Regions from separate parts of the Thalassotalea atypica genome, predicted to be linked through region 1. Evidence: predicted binding sites of a transcription regulator. Region 1 holds the regulator's gene; each other region holds the start of a gene.
What was found. The regulator sigma-54, encoded in region 1, starts transcription at its own class of promoters, with help from an activator protein. The targets are predictions, from matches to a motif close to GTTGGCACGNNNNTNGNNT.

Region 1 (5,151 bases):
CTGGCTAGTATTGTGATAATGACCACAAGTTTGGTCCTTATGACAACAGCACAAGCAGCAAAGGATGATCTTGAGCGAGAGATTGTAATTAAATCTAAGCGTCAGGCAGGTGATCTTAAAAATAAGATCGCGAGTTATCTAGACGATGTCGTCATTACACAAGGATCCTTGACGATCAAGGCTGATCTGGTTCAAGTGTACAGCCAAATTGACCATGACACAGAAACCTATGTGGCTAAAGGCAATCCAGCACATTTTGAACAACAATTAGAAGACGGTACAAAAATAACCCTTGAAGCCGACGAAATTACATATGAGCCATTCAATTACATTATCACCATTTCAGGTAATGCGGTTTTACGTCAAGCAGGTAGTGAAGTTACAGGAAGTAAAATTGTCTACAACACACAAACTGAACAATTAAATGCAGAAAGTGGCAGTAGTGCAGATGAAACCGTGACCACGATATTAAAACCCAAAGCAAAGGACAAAAAGTAACGAATGAGCGAAGTTACATTAGAGGCCAAAGGGCTTGCTAAGTCTTACAAAGGTCGTCGGGTTGTCAAAGACGTCAGTTTAAAGGTCAGTCAAGGTCAAATTGTTGGCCTATTAGGCCCCAATGGTGCAGGCAAAACAACCTCGTTTTATATGATCGTTGGTCTAGTACCTAACGACGCCGGTGCCATTTTTTTAAACGGTGAAGATCTTACTTTATTACCTATGCACGATCGTGCAAGGAGAGGAATAGGCTACTTACCACAAGAAGCATCAATATTTCGAAAACTGACCGTGCATGACAATATCATGGCGATTTTGCAAACTCGAAAAGATCTAGATGATGTACAAAGACAAGAAAAACTGGAACATTTGGTTGAAGAGTTTAATATCGGCCATATAACAGATAATACAGGCATGAGTTTATCGGGTGGTGAACGACGCCGTGTTGAAATAGCTAGGGCATTGGCTGCCGATCCTCAATTTATTTTATTGGATGAGCCATTTGCTGGTGTAGATCCAATTTCGGTTGGCGATATTAAAAAAATCATTTTACACTTAAAAAATCGTGGCATAGGTATTTTGATCACAGACCACAATGTACGTGAAACATTAGATGTTTGTGAGCATGCATATATAGTTAGTCATGGTGAACTTATTGCAGAAGGTGATTCGGATCAAATTCTAGCGAATCAACATGTCAGGGATGTGTACCTTGGTGAACAATTCACGCTATAGTAATAGTGTGCTTAGCAACGTGATTACAACAATAGGAAATCAATAAACGTAGATGCGCCCATCACTGCAACTCCGCATAGGACAGCAACTAACAATGACGCCACAGTTGCAACAAGCGATAAAGCTTTTGCAATTGTCGACATTAGATTTGCAACAAGAAATCCAAGAAGCATTGGAAAGCAATCCATTGTTAGAAGTGGATGAATCAGTACCGTCAACTCAAGACGAAAAAGACACATCTATTGAAGAAGCGTCTTACTCTGCTAGTGCGGAAAATGAACAAGCTCCACAGTTAGACGGTAGTGAAGATTCAACACCAACCAATGACGAAGTCAGTACGACAGAAGTCATGGAAAAAAACGACATCCCTGAAGAGCTAAGTGTAGACTCTACTTGGGATGACAGTTTTAGTGCCGGCGTGTCCAGTGGCGGTGTTTCAGCCCCTTCAGAAGATTTTACCTACCAAGGTGAAACGAGCGAGTCAATCCAAGACCATTTACGTTGGCAAATGGATTTAACCCCTTTTTCAGAAACTGATTCAGCAATAGCTACAGCCATTATTGATGCGGTGGATGATGCAGGCTATTTGACAGTATCAAGCGAAGAAGTGTTGGAGAGCGTAGGCACTGAAGGTTTAGAACTTGACGAAGTTGAAGCGGTATTAAAACGTATCAATATGTTTGACCCTATTGGGGTTGCAGCGCGCACAATAGCTGAGTGTTTGACCATTCAATTAAATCAGTTTGACGAAAATACGCCGTACCTTAGCGATGCGAAATTGATAATTAAAGAACATATTGATTTACTTGGCAATCGCGACTATCGTCAGATTATGCGTAAGGCTCGTTTGAAGGAAGAACAGCTTCGAGAAGCTTTGCGTTTGATTCAAACGTTAAACCCTCGCCCTGGTGATGCAATTGTACAAGGCGATGACCAATACGTAATTCCTGATGTATCTGTTGAAAAGAAAAATGGTCGTTGGGTTGTTGAATTAAATCCAAGTACTGCACCGCGTTTGTCCATTAACCAGCAATATGCAGCATTAACTAAAACCATGAAGTCTTCAGATGATAACCAATTCATCCGTTCAAACCTCCAAGAAGCTAAGTGGTTTATTAAAAGTTTAGAAAGTAGAAACGATACATTATTGAAAGTATCAAATTGTATTGTCCAACGTCAGCAAGGTTTTTTTGAGTATGGCCCAGAGGCAATGCGTCCTATGGTGCTTAACGATATCGCTGAAGCTGTTGATATGCATGAATCAACAATTTCCCGTGTAACTACACAAAAATACATGCACACTCCGAGAGGGATTTTTGAACTTAAATACTTCTTCTCAAGTCACGTAAGTACCGAAAACGGAGGAGAATGTTCATCGACGGCAATAAGAGCTTTAATCAAGAAACTCGTCTCGGCAGAAACGCCGGCTAAACCATTGAGCGATAGTAAAATGGCAGAGCTGCTTGCAGAACAAGGTATTAATGTTGCCAGAAGAACGATAGCCAAATATCGAGAATCTTTGTCTATTCCTCCATCTAACCAAAGAAAGAGCTTACTTTAAGCCTTTATTCAACAACATAAGGATTTCCGCTTATGCAAATTAATCTTACAGGTCACCACGTCGAAATCACTCAATCAATGCGTGAGTATGTTAACTCTAAGTTCGCTAAATTAGAGCGACATTTTGACCACATTAATAACGTCTATGTTGTTTTAACTGTAGAAAAACTAAATCAAGTTGCGGAAGCGACCGTTCATTTAAACGGGAGTGAGGTTCATGCAAAAGCTGATAATCACGACATGTATGCTTCAATTGATGGACTTATCGATAAATTAGATCGCCAAATTCTAAAATATAAAGGCAAAATCACACAACATTAATCATGAAGTTGCAAGATATCTTAACTGTGGACTGCACTCAATGTGCAGTTCCACTCAATAGCAAAAAACGAATTCTTGAACATATTTGTAGTATTGCTACCAATAAAATCCCAGAACACACTAAATTTGAGCTGCTTGAAAGCCTGATGGAACGAGAAAAGATGGGCAGTACAGGTATTGGCAATGGTATCGCTATACCTCATGGACGGTTGAGCAAAACCTCTCAAGTTATTGCGGTGTTTTTAACCACGGAACAAGCATTGAGTTTTGATGCGATAGATAATCGCGCTGTGGATATTTTTGTTGCTCTGTTTGTCCCAGAAGATTGTTGTAAAGAACATTTATCTACATTACAAAGTATTGCTCGGCTTTTAAGTAATAAAAAACTCTGTAAACAAATTAGAAAAAGCTCCTCAAATGAAGCGTTATTTGAACTGATTTCAAATACGAGTGAAATTACATGAAACTGATTATTCTTAGTGGTCGCTCAGGTTCAGGGAAATCTGTCGCACTTAGAGTTCTAGAAGATTTAGGTTATTATTGCGTTGATAATATTCCTGTTAATCTACTCCCAGCACTTACACATACCGTTATCAATGAATATGATACCGTAGCCGTCAGTCTTGATGTTCGTAATTTACCTGCTGATCCTAATGATATTAAAGAAATCATTGAGTATTTGCCGTCAGCGGTTGAACTGACCATATTGTACCTTGACGCTAATGACAGTGATCTTATTCGTCGTTTCAGTGAAACAAGACGCTTACACCCGTTAATCAGAAAAAATATGGCACTTGATCAAGCAATATCTTTGGAAAAGAAGCTGCTTGAGCCGATCGCAACACGCGCCGATTTATACATCAACACTAGCCAATTATCTCCACATCAATTATCAGACCTTGTCCGTGAGCGAATTTTAGGCAAGAAAACTGGTGCTATGGTGTTAGTGTTTGAATCGTTTGGTTTTAAACATGGTATTCCACAGGATGCTGACTACGTTTTTGATGCCCGCTTTCTACCTAATCCGTTTTGGGATAAAGAGCTAAAGGGACAAACCGGACTTGATCAACCTGTTAAAGATTTTCTTGATAGAGAGCCTATCGTGACTAAATTTGTCTGGCAAATAAATAGTTTTTTAATGACGTGGTTGCCACATCTTGAGCGAAATAATCGCAGTTATGTCACTATCGCTATAGGGTGCACCGGTGGAAAGCATCGTTCGGTTTATATTGCTGAACTACTAGCAAATAATTTCCGAAAGGAACGCGAAGACATTCAATCTCGCCATCGTGATCTTAATGTTAAGTCGAGTTAGCTTACATGACGCAAGTCAAGAAAGAAGTCACTATAGCCAATAAGCTGGGGCTGCATGCCAGAGCCGCAACAAAATTGGTTCAGTTAAGCCAAAATTTCTCCTCGAAAGTGCACCTTGAGCTTGAAGGCAATAATGCTGATGCGACAAGTATTATGGCGCTGATGTTATTGGCTGGCGCACAAGGTAAAAAAGTCACAGTTATTGCTACAGGTGAAGATGCTCAATTAGCCTGTGAAAGTATTTGTCAGCTAATCAATGAAAAGTTTGATGAGGCTGAATAAAACACCTTCCAGCACAAAAATAACTACTGTAAAAAACCACTTATTTAAGATACACTTGCATTAAGCTTTGACGTATTCTCTCCTGGTTTTTTAGAACAGCTTTATTGCGTTAAACGCTCAAATTCCACACTTATCGTTTCAAATGTTAATAGATATGCCTATTTCAATAGGGACGATCTATTACGGTACAGGGTGATTTATGCCGGAAATTTCAGAACAAGAATACAATCAGCAACGTCTGCTACAAGTCAATGAAGCACTTGGTAGCGGAATGTTTGTCTATGTGCGTAAATTGCTTCAGAAATTACCGCCCTTTGATATTGCCCTTATTCTTGAATCTTCGACAGCTAAAAGCCGATCGGTTTTATGGCAGTTAATCGATCCTGATCATCATGGTGAAGTATTAGAAGAACTTAGTGAAGAAGTTCGCAAAGGGATCTT
Region 2 (5,151 bases), 130 kb from region 1:
ACGAGTATTTATTTTTCCCTAATCTGTATATAAAAAATTTATGCGTAAAATAAAGCTTTTTCTAACATTTTTACTTCTACAGGCAAGTTTAGCTCAATTTAGCCATGCGCAAATTTTTGATCATGACTATATAGAAAATTTTGCTAAACAAGCGCTTGAATCATCATTAATTTCTACAGACGATAGACAAATTTCTGTCTCAATCTCTCCAATTGATCCCCGAGTAACTATAAAACCGTGTTTTTCAGAGTTAAGTGCAAATATACCTGAAAATCATAATAGTAGGAATGTAAATGTTGAAATTAGTTGTGCTGATTCGACGCCTTGGAGCTTATATATCCCAGCTAGGGTAAAAATTATGAGCCCTGTAGTAGTGGCGTTGACCGCCATTGATAAAGGCAGCCTATTAACTGGCGACAACATTGGCGTTAAGTTTATTGATGAAAAAAAAATCAGAGGCGAAAAACTCACTTCTACAGTTGAGCTTATCGGTGCAAAAAGTAGACGAAATTTATCTTCAGGCAGTGCCATCTCTCGTAGAAACATATGCGTAGTATGTAAAGGCGACTCTGTTACTATTGAAGCTCATTCTGCTGCTCTAAGCATCAGAACGGCAGGAGTGGCGATGATGAACGGTTATGTGGGCGATAAAATTAAGGTAAAAAATGAACGTTCTGGTAAACTAGTTAACGCTCGGATAAGCGGCTTGAATAGTGTAAAAATTAATTTGTAGTTTTAGTTAAGGTTTACGTCAAAATGCCGATAAAAGGGAAGTAGAATTAAATTTTTGATGTAGGATATTATGATGGCTATAAATATCAACAACTTGGGTAACAACAACCCAATTAACCAGAACTTGAAAAACCAAGCAGAAGCAAAGGCACAAGCACAGCAAACTGCAACGGCTCAGCAACCTAAAGCAAGCCAAGATTCTGTCTCTTTGACGCCACAGGCTCAAAAGATGAGTGAGTTACAAAGTAAAAGTAACCAAGAACCAACAATAAACCAGAAAAAAGTAGATGAACTTAAAAAAGCCATCGAAGCTGGTGAATATAAAATTAACCCTGAAAAACTTGCTGCAAGTATTGCAAAGTTCGAGTTTGATTTAATTTAAAAAGGTAAACCATGAGTGACCAAGGTACTTCAAATCCGTTATTAGAAGAACAATTTAACCTACTTAGCCAATTGGAAAAGTTGTTAGTTCAAGAAAAAGAAGTACTCCAACAGCGTGACTCAGAAGCATTAATTGCGCTTTCTCAGGTAAAAGAGCAACTTTTAGCTGATATTCAGACAAACGATCAAACCATCGCGACCAGCCAAGTATTTATACAACAAAAAAACAGTGGCCAACTATCTGAGCGATTAAACGATGTAGAAAGCTGTTTACAAAGATGTAAAGAGCTTAACGAAGTTAATGGGCAGATAGTTGCTCACTCTCAAGTAGCTATAGAACGTATGAAGTCCGCTTTATTAGAAAGTCGTGATAAATCATCCATGACCTATGACAGCAAAGGCAAAAAGCATGCTGGCCTTAGTAGTTTAGGGATAAAAGCCTAAGCTATACTTAGCCTCATAAAAGCTACTAGGTTTCAATATACAGACAATAAAAAACCGCTCAAATGAGCGGTTTTTTATTGTTTCGATTCTCTTTAATAATTAGCTATTAAACGCAATAACAAATTGCTAGTAATAGGTAACGTCCTTAATTTTCTTGCGCTTTAATGAAGTGATATAAATGTCATAAACCTCTTTGAAATCCATCGATAGTTCTGTCGCGTAGGTATCTCCTACTGGGTAGCTCTTTATCACTTTCGCACCACGAATCACGCCTTGTACTGACGCTTTCAGCTGATCATTATTAATTGCCAAATCAGCCATCGTTGTATTACCCGTTACATGTTGTCCATACACTTGCTCTGCCAATTCAGCGTAGGCCGCCAGTTTTGACGCCTTAACGGCCATCAACATTTTTTGTGTTTGATGTTCAGATTTTTGCAAGCTAATTGGAGCATAACCAACCGCGTGTAATACCGGGTATGAACTTGGCGCCACAGGCTCCCACTCTACATGAGTGTCATAAACAGAAGAGCACGACATTATTGTCGATGCCGCTACCGCTGCCAGCGCAAGTTTTAATTTATTCATTACCACACTCCCAAAAAAATTGGCTTGAACTCAATTTAATGATGCTTTTTATGATTAACAATAAAGCACGATTTATACCAACTAACAGCACTAAACTTGAAAGTTCCCCTTACGCTGGTTCACGATTCTTAAACTTGCATTGCTTCGGCATAAAATATGCTTACTAAGGTATTATCGATTTATTTAGCACCTGATAATTAATCAAGGTGCAAAATAGTAAATCTAAGAAAAGTGAGATATTAAGATGTTTCGGATATTAATTGTTATTTTGCTAGTTAGCACCCACCTATGCGTTAGCGCCCAGTGGTACGAAGTTGAAGGTCGAGCATTCATAGCAAATGGCGATAAACATTCAGCTAGAGCGCTTGCTATGGAAAATGCACTTAAAAAGGCATTACTGGTTGCTGGTGCTTCAGTATCAAGTGTACAGCAGGTAGTCAACGGCTTATTGACAGAAGATCAGCTAAGTGTTCGCGCCAGCGGAACGGTTAATTCAGTTGATATAATTAACGAATCGTTTGACGGTGACTATGTTAATGTCACGGTACGTGCAGATATTTTTCCACAAGAGAAACAATGCTTTGCTGCTGACTACAAAAAGTCGCTCCTGATCACTCGTGCGAATATAATGCATAGAGAGCAAGCCAATATTGGCAAAATTTATAAACTCGATACCGTAATCCCCGACGTACTGAATCAGAAAATATCTCAGCATAGTCGTTTTATTGACGCTCATCTTGTTGCCAAAAACAAAGTTAACTTTTCTCGACTTAACCAGAGCTTTCAAAATGAAGAAATTAGAACACTGACCATGGAACTTGGTCATATGTTTGATAGCCAATACGTTTTATACAGCGAGTTAAATGACATTTCTTTTGGGCAGGAGTCGTTAAACACTTGGCAGTTTTGGCAAGAAGCGCAATTTCAACGCCACTTCTCTACCACACTGTATTTGTACAATAGTGCTAATGGCGAATTTATATTTAGCAAAGAGTACAGTAACAGCGCCCCTTGGCAATTTAAAAAACGTGAAGCCATTGATTTAAATAGCCAAACATTTTGGCAAAGTGAATATGGCCGCATGGTTGATAGAACTGTTGAGCAGGCCATTATTGATATTGATGAAAATGTAATGTGCCAACAGACCCGCGCTAAAATCGTGCAAGTAAATGGCAACCAGATTATGATAAATCTTGGAAAGCAGCACGGCGTGCAAGTGGGTGATGAATTTGCACTATTGCACTTAGACAACTTTATCAGTGACAACGGCAAAAACTACGCAGGATTTAACGTCAGTAATTATTCTGTAAAAGTAACCACAGTCCACGAAATGAATGCCCTTGCCGTTGCCACCGACGAACGCTTACTTGGCAATATCCAAATTAATGACCTTGCCGTAAAAGACTAATAACTATCGATAAAAAATAGAACAGCACCTTTAAATAAGATGCTGTTTTTTTATTTAAAAACTTGATAATATTTTATTCGCTTCAAATACAGGCCCCATAGCTCAGCTGGATAGAGCGGCCCCCTCCTAAGGGGCAGGTCGCAGGTTCGACTCCTGCTGGGGTCGCCATAAAAATCAATAGCTTAGCAACAAAACAGTCTATTTTAAATTCACAATAAGTTTTATATGTAGCATATTTGTAGCAAAATCAAATTGATTTTTGATAAGTGTATCTGGCCTTACCGTAGTAATATTTTGATGTTTCTTGAGCTACTGATATCTAACGGTATATTCTATATTCATTTTAAGGGGAACGCTGCGGAGTTTGCGGCTTCAAACTAAAACCAATAAAAGTGTCGATTAAAAAGCTAATTGATACTTGTATTAAACAGCTCACAAAGTGAGAACAGATAACTATGTTAGTGGTGTAACCTAGTTCAATTCGTTTATTCTTTATAAGTGATAAAATCGAAATAACAAACTATTTCGATTTACTTAATTAACATTAATCGGTATTAATAAACCTCTCTTGGAACCACCTTTCCTTATCCTTTCTATAAGCGCCGTGACCAAATTTTTTGTCTAAAGCGTTTTCATCACAACTAAACTTCATTAGTATGAATTTAATCTTAAGAGAATCTTCAGCGTCACACTTTAGAAAAAAAATACTTGGAAGAGTAAAAAAAGTATAAGGCATTGATATGATCGTTAAAATAAAAAGGTCTAAAACAGACTTGATCGAATACTTAGGTTCGCTTTCTTTTTTACTAATTGTAGGTATTTGTCTCATTGGAATGAGTGTTTTTAAGATTAATTTAATAATTGAGTCATTAGGAAATAAGAATCGCTCATTAATTTTAATCAAATATAGTTCGACCAAATTAACGTATGGTTTTAGTATTTTCAAATATTTACTAGGGCTAATTGATGGCTCAAAATTTCTTAAAAAATCAGCTTTAAACAAACCCGAAAAGTAAATAAAACTCATCGGTTCCAATCTCATTAAGCCGGTCAATCCATGCATGCCTAGCTTAGCAAGTTTATAATTACTAAACTTATTAATAACTTTTGACTCATTAGTTTGATTTGGTGAATGAAAGCTTGCGAAATTATCACCTAAAATGAATTCGTAAAACTGCTTGTGTGGAAAATAAAAGTTTTGAGAGCCAGAGGCTGGGTCAGGAACTAACAAACCGTTAGACCTCACTTCAGAGCCAATTTTTTCCGCCACTTCACGCTCAGTTTCATTTTTTTCAATTTTATCTAAATTAAGCTGTGTAACGGCTTGCCTCAACTTTTGAGGAGAATCACTGCGCAAGAACACTTTATCAAAGTCTTTTATTACTTTCTCTGTTACATTGTCAATATCTATTGCTGAAATTGTGTTTTGAGCCTCTGCTGCAAACATGAATTGCGCTATAGCTTTCGTAATAAAATGACGAATTTCCCATGGAAGTATTTGATATGCCCCTAACTCTAGCACTTGCTCTTCTTTTCTGACATATGTAGCTTCAATATAGCCTTTAACTATTGATGCTGGAGTTATCGATTCGTTGAAA
Region 3 (5,151 bases), 980 kb from region 1:
ATATTGCACGTATTGAGTTGGGCTCGCAAGATTATGGTATTCAGGCAAAATATAACGGTCAGTCGACTGCGTTTTTAGTGATTTATCAACTACCAGATGCCAATGCGACACAAGTAGCGGACAATGTAAAAGCGGAAATGGTAAAACTATCAGAACGCTTTCCACAAGGATTAAATTACGTCGTCTCGTTTGACACCACGGAGTTTATTGTTCGCTCTATCGCAGAAGTAAAAACAACGTTATATCAAGCGGTAGCTCTAGTTGTGCTAGTGGTATTCCTATTTTTGCAGAATTGGCGCGCAACGATTATTCCATCGATAGCTATTCCGGTGTCATTGGTAGGTACATTCGCCTTTATGTTGGTGATGGGTTATTCAATTAACACTATTACTTTATTTGGCCTAGTGTTGGCAATTGGTATCGTGGTTGATGATGCCATCGTGGTGATAGAAAACGTTGAACGCCTGATGAAAGAAGAAGGCCTAGCGGTCAAAGAGGCGGTAACCAAAGCGATGGAACAAGTTTCTGGCCCTATTATCGCAACAACGCTCGTGTTATTGGCGGTGTTTGTTCCAGTGGCTTTCATGCCCGGTATTACCGGAGAGTTATACAAACAATTTTCAGTGACTATTTCATTTGCGGTTATCATCTCTTCCATTAACGCGCTGACTTTAAGTCCTGCATTATGCAGTGTATTGTTGCACCAAAAACACATGAAACCTGTGACGTGGTTGGCAGGGTTTGAGCGATTAATTACAAAATTAACTAGCAGTTATAGTCACAGTGTCCAGTATTTAATTAAGAAATCATTACGTGTTGGAATAGTTGTACTGGGTATTTTTGTCCTAACTGGCTGGCTTAGTCAGAAAGTACCGACTGCATTTGTACCAGGTGAAGATCAGGGCTATGTCTTTTTAAATATTCAATTGCCGGATGCCGCGGCGAGTCAACGGACACAGACATTGATTGAACAAATCACGCCGCTAATTCAAGATGACCCTGCTGTAGAAGATGTTATAACGGTTTCAGGCTTCTCATTGCTTGGTGGCGCTGGTTCAAACAATGGTTTCGGCATCATAATGTTGAAAGATTGGGAAGAACGGACAGCGCCGGACATGGGATTAAGACAAGTGATCCCAAGATTAATGGGCAAGTTGTGGTCTATTCCTGATGCGCAAATTATGATTTTTAATCCACCACCCATCCCTGGGCTTGGCAATAGTTCTGGGTTTGAGTTTAGGCTGCAAGATAGCAGTGGTAAAACGCCAGAGCAGCTTGCACAAGTGATGAATGGACTCATATTTGAAGCCAACCAGCGCCCTGAGTTAATGCGCGTATTCAGCACTTTTAGTGCGAGCGTGCCACAATATCGTTTAGAAGTGGATCGCAATAAAGCAAAAGCACAAGGCGTTGCATTATCTGATATATTCACAACTTTACAGGCTCAGTTGGGCTCATTGTACATTAATGACTTTAGCCAGTTTGGCCGCACGTACCGAGTGACTATTCAAGCGGAAAGTGAATATCGAGCTAAGCCAGAAGACTTGCAGTATTACTATGTGAGAAACAGTGAAGGTGAAATGGTACCCCTTACCACGCTCGCCAAATTAGAGCCAATTCTTGGTCCCACCTCAATTGATCATTTTAACTTGTATCGCAGTGCTAGCATTACCGGTAATGCAGCTGCGGGCTACTCATCAGGTCAAGCAATTGCAGTGATGCAAGAGATAGCGAGTCAATTACCTGATGGCTTTAGTTATGAATGGGCGGGACAGTCTAAACAAGAGCTTGAGGCAGGGGATTTAGCGCCAATACTATTTAGCTTAGCCATTGTCTTTGTTTATTTATTCTTGGTGGCACAATATGAAAGTTGGACGATACCTTTTGCCGTGCTTGCCGCTGTGCCTTTGGCTATTTTTGGTGCTATGGCTACGCTTTATACGATTGGCCTTGCAAATAACATATATGCCCAGGTTGGCTTGATATTGTTAATTGGTCTGTCAACAAAAACCGCGATCCTTATCGTTGAGTTTGCAATAGAACTCAGAAATTCAGGCATGAGTATTGTTGAAGCAGCAGAGAAGGCCGCTAAACTCAGGTTTAGGGCTGTATTGATGACGGCATTGTCATTTGTACTTGGCGTGCTACCGCTTGTTTTTGCTAGTGGCCCTGGAGCTGGAAGTCGTGTGTCATTAGGTTTGACGGTAATGTCAGGTATGTTAGCTGCAACGATATTTGGTACTTTGTTAATTCCATACTTTTATAAGCTTGTACAACAGATGCGTGAAAAAATCAAAAGTGCAGGTTCGTAGCATCAACCTTTTTAGGGGATTAATTTTATGAAAAAAGGCGAAGTTTACTTCGCCTTTTTTGTGTGTGTTTAAAGATCATTGCAAACAAATCACCGTAATCAAATCGTGATTAGACAACTGTTAGTAACCCCAAGGCGCAGCTGGAGCTTCTATCGGTTTAGTTAAATCAAAGTCAACACGAAATTCTCGGCCTTGACGGATCATTCTGTAACTGAATTTCTCGGGGTAAATGAACATTTGCCAAGTATTGCCAGCAGACTGGGGTATGCCCAATTCAACAAACAGTTCTTTTGAGTATTGATCGGCAGGGAAAGATTGCACTTGATCCCAACCTGCATCAAGCGTATGGCCGCCGTACATGGTTGATTTATCATGACTACCATCTTTATGACGATGATCATGCTTTAAAGAGAGTCCTGAGCCTGTTTTTGTGATGATCCACGTTCTTGAGGCGTCTTCACCAACATGAAAAGGGATTTGCAGTTGGCGATCATTACATTTTCTGACATGCATAATCAGCTTTTTATTGGCAAAGCTATCACCTTTGGCATTGTCTATGGCGATTTTACCTTCAAATGCCTTATGACAGAGGTTTTTAATTTGGTTAAAAAAGTTATCGTGGGTGTCAATGGAAACGAGTGGCGCGTGCTCTGTTTGCGCAAAAGCAGCTAATGGTGATGCTAAGCATGTAACTAAAGTAAGTAGTGGAAATTTATTCATTTATGTTCTCCTTTGCCGACAATATACATCAAACTGAAAGACCATGGATATTATTTACTGTAGCGATAAATGCGCATACTCGAATTGGTATATACACTAATAAGTGGTGATATTCGCTACATGTTACTTTCATTTTAAATAAGTAATTGTCCACGATTTCTGTATCTTGTTGATTATATTAAATAATAATATTTGGCACTTTCCTTGATAACAATAAGAAGCTTCTACTCATTTCAAAGGAATAAACAATGAAAGCTTTGTTAATCACTTCTGCAATACTTGCTTCAAGTTCAACTTTGGCTCATGACAACTCTTGTAACGCCGACTTAAATGGCGGCGTATCAATTAATAGTGCGGTGGTTGAATTTAGTAAGAACAATAAACCGCTCTATAAAATAGTTGATGATGAATACTTATTTGTTGACGGGCAAAGCATTGACTTAAACAGCAGTCAGCAAACGCTAGTCTCTGAGTACTCTAAGAATATTAAATCATTGGTACCTGAAATTAAGAATGTTGCTCTAGAAGGCATGGATTTGGCAGTTGATGGGGTCAATTTAGCATTCAATGAATTATTGGGTGAAGGCAATGATTTAGGCCGAGATTTAACAGAATCGCTGAATGATATTCGTGTTGAGTTAAACGAGAATTTGTCGTTGGAAAAAGGTTTATATGTTGATGAAGATGGTTTTACTGGTGAAGATATCTTAGGCGATGATTTTGAAGAAAGAATTGAAGACGTGATGGAAAGTGCTATCAAAGACTCGATGGGTTCGTTATTGATCGCTGTCGGTCAAGAAATGCTGTTCTCTGGTGGTGACATGGATGCCTTTGAGGCGCGAATGGAAACGTTTGGTCAGCAAATTGAACATGAGATGGAATCTCGTGGAGAAGCGTTAGAGCGAGATGCTGATAAACTATGCGAGTCATTGGTTGTGATTGATCAACAAGAAGAACAACTGCGAGCTGAAATTGAAGCATTGGCAGATATCAATATGCTGTCTGTAAAACATACACGTCATGACGAAATTTAATCATAGGTAAGAATATATTGACTCGGGGAGCGTTGCGCTAATTAAGCAACATTCCCCTTGTTGAAAGCCTAACTTCTAAAATAACAACTTCTAGTTAATTAAACCTCCAACTTCCAATAGCTTCTAGGGCGTATGCTAACTGTCAGATAACTTTACCAACATCATGTTTATTATATCTCATAACTTATTAACGTATTGAAATTATTGTAATTAAATCATCTGGCACTGTTCGTGCTTTTTTAGACCGTTCAATTTAACAAGTTGTCCTTAGTTTGTCTTAATCAAAGCTTACAGATTATGTTAAGAGTTGTTTCATAAAAAAATCATTTTTTAAGGAAATTACGATGATAATAAAACGAAAAAAACTACTTTGTTTGGCGTTGGCTTTTTCATTTTCTACTTTGGTTAAGGCGGTTCCTCCTGTTGATGGGCCTCCAGGTTTAAATAAAAAAGGAGATGATTACAGTCATCCATTGGGGAAAAAGCAAAAAGAACTTAGGCAAAAAGCTATACAGGCGAAAATCATTGGCAAAGCACATGGCAAAACACATCAAGTTGCTCGTGGGCAATTTGTAGAACTGGAGCGTGAAGGAGAAGATCTCATCTGGTCTGTATTGGGAGAATTTTCTAATTTTTCTCATAACAATATCGCCCAACCAGGCACCGATAATAATTCCACTATTTGGCGTGAAAATTTCAATCGCGAGCACTATGAAACGATGCTTTTTTCTGAGGAAAAAGGAGCGAACTCAGTAAGGAATTTCTACATTGAATTATCTTCAAATCGATACGCCGTTGACGGCGATGTTACCGATTGGGTCTCTGTGCCAGGAACAGCACAAAGTTATGACGATGATGCTGGAGCTCTAGCGCTATGGTCATTTATCCAGGACTCTGTGGACGGTTGGTATCAAAATCAGATTAATGCAGGTAAGACACCCGAAGAAATAAATGCATATTTAAGCAAATTTGATGTTTGGGATCGTTATGATCACGATGGTGACGGAAACTTTGATGAACCTGATGGCTACATTGACCACTTCCAATCAATTCATGCGGGTGAAGGTGAAGAAGCCGGTGGTGGA
Region 4 (5,151 bases), 1.5 Mb from region 1:
TGACGATGTTAACGTATATGGTCGCGTGGCTGATAGTTTCCGTGCACCAAGTATCCAAGGTCGTTCTCTATTTGCATGGGATGACGGTATTTCTGTTGCAGATTCTGAGACTATTTTATCGTTTGAAACTGGTGTTAAAGCTGACGTATTAGACGGGTTTGGTCGTGTAAACGCGTCTGTGTTCTATTTCACTATGGATGATCAACAATTGACATCTGTAGGTGGTGACAGTAACACGGCTCGTTTATTAAATGCTGATGAAACTAAAGGGTATGGTTTCGAGGTTGATTCAGAATTTATGATCACAGATAACTTTTTTATTACTGCAAGTGTTAGCTACAATAACACTGAACTTAATGACAAAGGTTTAACCGTTCCTGTATGTGCTCAATGTACTGTTACTGATACGGTTGTTGACGGTCGTGCTATTATTGATGGTAATAGCCTACCGCATGCCCCAGAGTGGATCAGCGTATTTACAGCACGTTACATGAAAGAAATTGGTGACGGTGAATTCTATGCTTACACTGATTGGTCATACCGCGATGACATTAGCTTCTTCTTATACGAGTCAAAAGAATTTACTGGTAAGTCATTATTAGAAGGCGGTGTTCGTGTAGGTTATAGCTGGTACAGCGGTGATAACGAATATGATGTAGCAATCTTCGGTCGTAACATTACTGATGAACAACAAGCAATTGGCGCGGTTGACTTCAGTAACAACACCGCCATTGTTAACGAAGAACGTTTTGTTGGCGCAGAGTTCAAGGTGTCTTTCTTCTAAAGAACCCTTTTCAATACACAGAAACTAAAAACGACTCCATATGGAGTCGTTTTTTATTAGTGGGTAATAAGTTTACAAGCTTGCTAATTTAGCCTTGTACAATAGGTACTTCAGATTTTTCTATTACTGTTTTACTGTTTAATAAAGCATTAGCAACATCGGCAGGAATAAACCCTTGGGCAGAAGAAACGATGTTCTTTTGTGACATACCAACCACTCGTGCGTTAACTAAATATCCACCTTGATGTTTTACCAAATTGCCCGTAAACACATATTTGATGTTCAACTTAGGGCTTAATTCCAAAAAATTCTTGGTGTAAATAAAGTCGCCATCTTCTGTAACGCGAATATAATCTGTCACTTTGTGATCTAATACAGGTATTCCCGCTTTGTAGATCTCATGTAAAAGGCTCTGTGATAATTGATTACCTAATAGGCTTGATTTATCTTCGGGTCCATCCAAATATATAAAGCTAGTAACGATAACTGGCGTTTCATTTTCAACGTGTTGTAGGTTTGCAACTAAGTCTTGCATTAATCCACGAACATAAAAATTTATGTTTTTTGGTAAGGGGTCACTATTAAAATGCTCCTGGACGGACTTATCTGTACTTACTTGTTTAGGGAACTGGTATATCCCATCCCGCATTAGATCTGTTGCACTCATCACGTCGTGGCTAAGCTGCTCTTCTTGAATGTTCGAACATGATGCCAACAAACTTGTGGTCAGAGAAGCGAAGACTAGGGAGGCTATTTTTTTCATGGTTATTCCTTAATACGCTTTTCTATATAGCATTTCATGTTTTATTGATGTTTTTTGGCTCTTGAATAATACGTTTAATGGTATGTAGTCAGTAGCCGCTGCAACAACTGTTTTGGTTTCTAAGTCGATAATACGCGCATTGACGATATAACTGTGTTCTTGCTCTGTGTAAGTACCGGTTAAGAAGTACTGTGCATTGATGGATTCATCTACACGTTTGGCATCACGTGACAGCATAAGATCGTGGTTTTCTTTGAATGTAATTGCAGGTGTAGTTTTGAATTCGATTATATTTAGCCCAGCTTGAGTCCCAACGGTGACAAAGCTTTCCTGTATTTGGTGTCCCAGGAAGTCATCGCTAGGCAAAGAGTTGCCGTTTAACTTATTAATTGGAATGAATGTGCCAATAGCGACACCTTGCTTCAATTTAATATGTTTAGAAGATTTGAAGAGCTTATTTCCAATTCGAGTGACGTGGTCATGAATTGTTAACGTTTGATCTTGGTTTGCCTCAACTAACGTTGTTGATGAAACATCCTCGTAGGGTGTTTGAGAGCAACCTAATGCAAATAATGATAATGAGATAGCAATCGTTAATTTCATACTTAAACCTTGTATATCTTAATTCTTAACTTTAACTGCAAAGTAAGAGATTATTTTACTAATTTTGCGATTAAATACTGTGGTATTAACTTTGATGTTGAAGCAACAACAAGTTCGGAATTTAAATCGATTACTTTTACATAAAGCATAACGCCAATATCGCTTGTTCTAATCGTACCTTTTAATAGATAGCCAAATTTTTGACTAAACTTTAACGACTCAACAAGCTCGTTAAAGTCTTCATGAGAATTAATGCTATCATGCGTTAACTGATACTCAGCAACTGGAAAACCAATGTTTTGGAGATCAGCGATAAAAAATTCTGGCAAGTCTCGAGTCATTGCTTGTTGATTTGGTAATTCGTCTGCTAACGATAAGAATGGTGGGACTGCAATTATCCCAGAGATATGCTGAACGCTAAGTCTTTTGTTTAGCTCATGCACCATCTGTTCTGTGTATTCACCTAATGTTTGAAAGTTTACCGCAGGCGTAAACAGGGTTGAGGCTACTACTTTTTTGTCGGTAACGTTATGTTCGTCTGGGCACTGATTGTCATACTGTTGGCTTGATTCACACCAAGTAAATTGACTCAGCCATGTCGTAGAACAGGCAGATAAAAGCATTGGTAAAGCAAAAAATACACTATAGCGCTTTAACTTTTGCATGATAAGGATTCTCTACAATTATATATCTTCAGTAATACTAGCAATTACCATGCCTAAAGATAGCGTAAAGTACTTAAAGGAAGGGGAGCAAGCCCAGTATTATTACTGAACTTGCTTATTGAAATTAGAAAACAAGCGTTTAGATAATACTCTCTAACGTCAGCTCCATCATTTCTTTAAAGGTATTTTCACGCTCATCGGCGGTAGTTTGTTCACCAGTTTTTATATGGTCACTTACTGTTAATACTGTTAGTGCCTTTTTACCCAATTCAGCAGCTACGCCATATAGACCAGCAGCTTCCATTTCAACTGCCAAAATACCACGACTCTCCATTAAGCTGAACATCTCAGGTTGTGGGGTGTAGAATAAATCTGCAGTGAAAATATTCCCAACATTGACTTTTAATTCCATTTTTTCGGCAGTATCTACAACACTTTTCAATAATGAAAAGTCAGCACATGCAGCAAAATCAAAGTTATTGAATCGACTACGGTTTACATTTGAGTCTGTGCTAGCCGCCATACCAACAATAATATCACGAACTTTTATGTCATCACGCACAGCGCCACAAGAGCCGATGCGAATAATATTTTCCACGCCATATTCTTTATAAAGTTCAGTAGCGTAGATTGAAATGGATGGAACACCCATGCCTGAGCCCATCACTGAAATGCGCTTACCTTTATAGGTACCCGTATAGCCGTACATGTTTCTTACGCGAGTGACACATTTAGCGTCTTCAAGAAAATTTTCAGCAATAAATTTAGCGCGCAGCGGATCACCTGGCATTAATACCGTTTCTGCAAAATCACCTGCTGCTGCTTCAATATGTGGAGTTGTCATTAATAAAACCTTTTTTGTTTAGGTTTCAGTAAGTTTCAAGCCAGATAAACCTGCTATCAAGGATGTTTTACTGAGAGTTGTTTATTATAGTTTAGCTAAAAAATCTTTCGATAATCCAATTATAACCGACGGCGCCGATATAAATACCGAAAATGCCCGCGATGCCGGATAAAACTGGTGGCGCTGGAATAGGTAATTTAAGTATTGAAAAAATTAAACCTACTATAGCACCCGTTGCTAAGGCTAGAAGTACTTCAGTCATACTGCCTCCATTTATTTGACTATGTTACTTATCTAACAAAGCTTTTTTCTCACTATCTGATAAGAAGCTCATGTTTAGTGCATTGAGTTGCAATTGCTTAAATTGCGCTTCGTTCAGATTTAATTTGTGCTTTGCTACATCAAACTCATGTTTTAATTCTATTCCTGATACTGCGGGATCATCAGTGTTTAAACACACTTGAACGCCTTTTTCTAAGAACGTAGTTAAAGGGTGTTTAGACAAATCAGTAACCGTACCTGTTTGGTAATTTGAGGTTAAACATGATTCAACACCAATATTATAACTGACCATATGGTCAAGTAAATAAGGATCTTGACAACTTTTTACGCCATGACCAATTCGTTCGGCTCCAAGCAACTTTATTGCCTTCCATACACTCTCTGGGCCCGCGGCTTCACCTGCATGTACCGTAATACGAAAATTGTTATGTCTGGCTTTAGTGAATAGGTCTTCAAACAACTCGGCAGGAAAATTAACTTCGTCGCCCGCCAAGTCAAGGGCAGTTATGTGCTGCTTATGGGCTAGTATGCCATTTAATTCATTAGTGCAATGAGCTAAACCAAATGTTCTAGACAAAATTCCAATCAAATTGATTTTAACGGGAAAGTCTTTCTGGCCAGCATTAATACCGTCGATTACCGCTTCAACAACATCGGCTACAGGAAGATTAAAGGCCTTTGACATATAATAGGGTGAAAAACGCAATTCCGCATAATCTAGGCCTGCACTATGCGCATCTTCGACATTTTCATAAGCAATGCGACGGCAATTATCTAATGATTTTAGTACGTTAACGCCCCAATCCAGCTTGGCTAAAAAAGCCATAAGATCAGGTTCACTGCGCTGTATTTGAATATGTGGTAAAAACTGTTCGAATGAAGATTCGGGTAATGTTATTTCATTTTCTTGAGCCAACTCCCACACAGTTGACGGTCGGATATTACCGTCTAAATGACGGTGTAAATCAATGAGAGGAAGAGTAGGATCAATTGCATTCATAAAAACTCTGTATCCTTTGGTTGACGTAATATACTTGGTAATGTTGTTTTAAAACAACAGAGAAGTTTGTAATCCTTAAATTATACCGTTTTTTCTCAATATATGTTGGTAATCGCAAAATATCCTTGTTAGATTAGCTTTGGGTTTAGTCATCTAGGTGTCTAGAAGTAAATATAAATTAATTAAATGTAGTAAAAGAGAGTTTTCATG

Region 2: a site for sigma-54 is predicted at 2,209-2,227, ahead of QUE03_RS03955 (LPP20 family lipoprotein). Genes of this name have one in related genera too.
Region 3: a site for sigma-54 is predicted at 3,224-3,242, ahead of QUE03_RS07810 (DUF2884 family protein). Genes of this name have one in related genera too.
Region 4: a site for sigma-54 is predicted at 2,854-2,872, ahead of QUE03_RS10185 (FlgO family outer membrane protein). Genes of this name have one in related genera too.

The regions. Positions count from the first base shown of each region.
Region 1 covers NZ_AP027364.1:714,679-719,829, forward strand. The annotation lists gene lptC (LPS export ABC transporter periplasmic protein LptC) at 1-8, shown strand, start outside; gene lptA (lipopolysaccharide transport periplasmic protein LptA) at 40-498, shown strand; gene lptB (LPS export ABC transporter ATP-binding protein) at 502-1,233, shown strand; gene QUE03_RS03320 (RNA polymerase factor sigma-54) at 1,286-2,794, shown strand; gene hpf (ribosome hibernation promoting factor) at 2,827-3,114, shown strand; gene ptsN (PTS IIA-like nitrogen regulatory protein PtsN) at 3,117-3,578, shown strand; gene rapZ (RNase adapter RapZ) at 3,575-4,429, shown strand; gene QUE03_RS03340 (HPr family phosphocarrier protein) at 4,435-4,710, shown strand; gene mgtE (magnesium transporter) at 4,910-5,151, shown strand, end outside.
Region 2 covers NZ_AP027364.1:848,848-853,998, reverse strand. The annotation lists gene flgA (flagellar basal body P-ring formation chaperone FlgA) at 41-733, shown strand; gene flgM (flagellar biosynthesis anti-sigma factor FlgM) at 803-1,114, shown strand; gene QUE03_RS03960 (flagella synthesis protein FlgN) at 1,126-1,557, shown strand; gene QUE03_RS03955 (LPP20 family lipoprotein) at 1,684-2,145, opposite strand; gene QUE03_RS03950 (flagella assembly protein FlgT) at 2,390-3,553, shown strand; tRNA gene QUE03_RS03945 (tRNA-Arg) at 3,645-3,721, shown strand; gene QUE03_RS03940 (NACHT domain-containing protein) at 4,098-5,151, opposite strand, start outside.
Region 3 covers NZ_AP027364.1:1,692,636-1,697,786, forward strand. The annotation lists gene QUE03_RS07800 (efflux RND transporter permease subunit) at 1-2,312, shown strand, start outside; gene QUE03_RS07805 (hypothetical protein) at 2,433-3,032, opposite strand; gene QUE03_RS07810 (DUF2884 family protein) at 3,281-4,066, shown strand; gene QUE03_RS07815 (immune inhibitor A domain-containing protein) at 4,411-5,151, shown strand, end outside.
Region 4 covers NZ_AP027364.1:2,189,842-2,194,992, reverse strand. The annotation lists gene QUE03_RS10200 (TonB-dependent receptor) at 1-784, shown strand, start outside; gene QUE03_RS10195 (FlgO family outer membrane protein) at 873-1,547, opposite strand; gene QUE03_RS10190 (FlgO family outer membrane protein) at 1,557-2,150, opposite strand; gene QUE03_RS10185 (FlgO family outer membrane protein) at 2,201-2,815, opposite strand; gene deoD (purine-nucleoside phosphorylase) at 2,955-3,659, opposite strand; gene QUE03_RS10175 (XapX domain-containing protein) at 3,751-3,921, opposite strand; gene add (adenosine deaminase) at 3,946-4,941, opposite strand; gene aroG (3-deoxy-7-phosphoheptulonate synthase AroG) at 5,149-5,151, shown strand, end outside.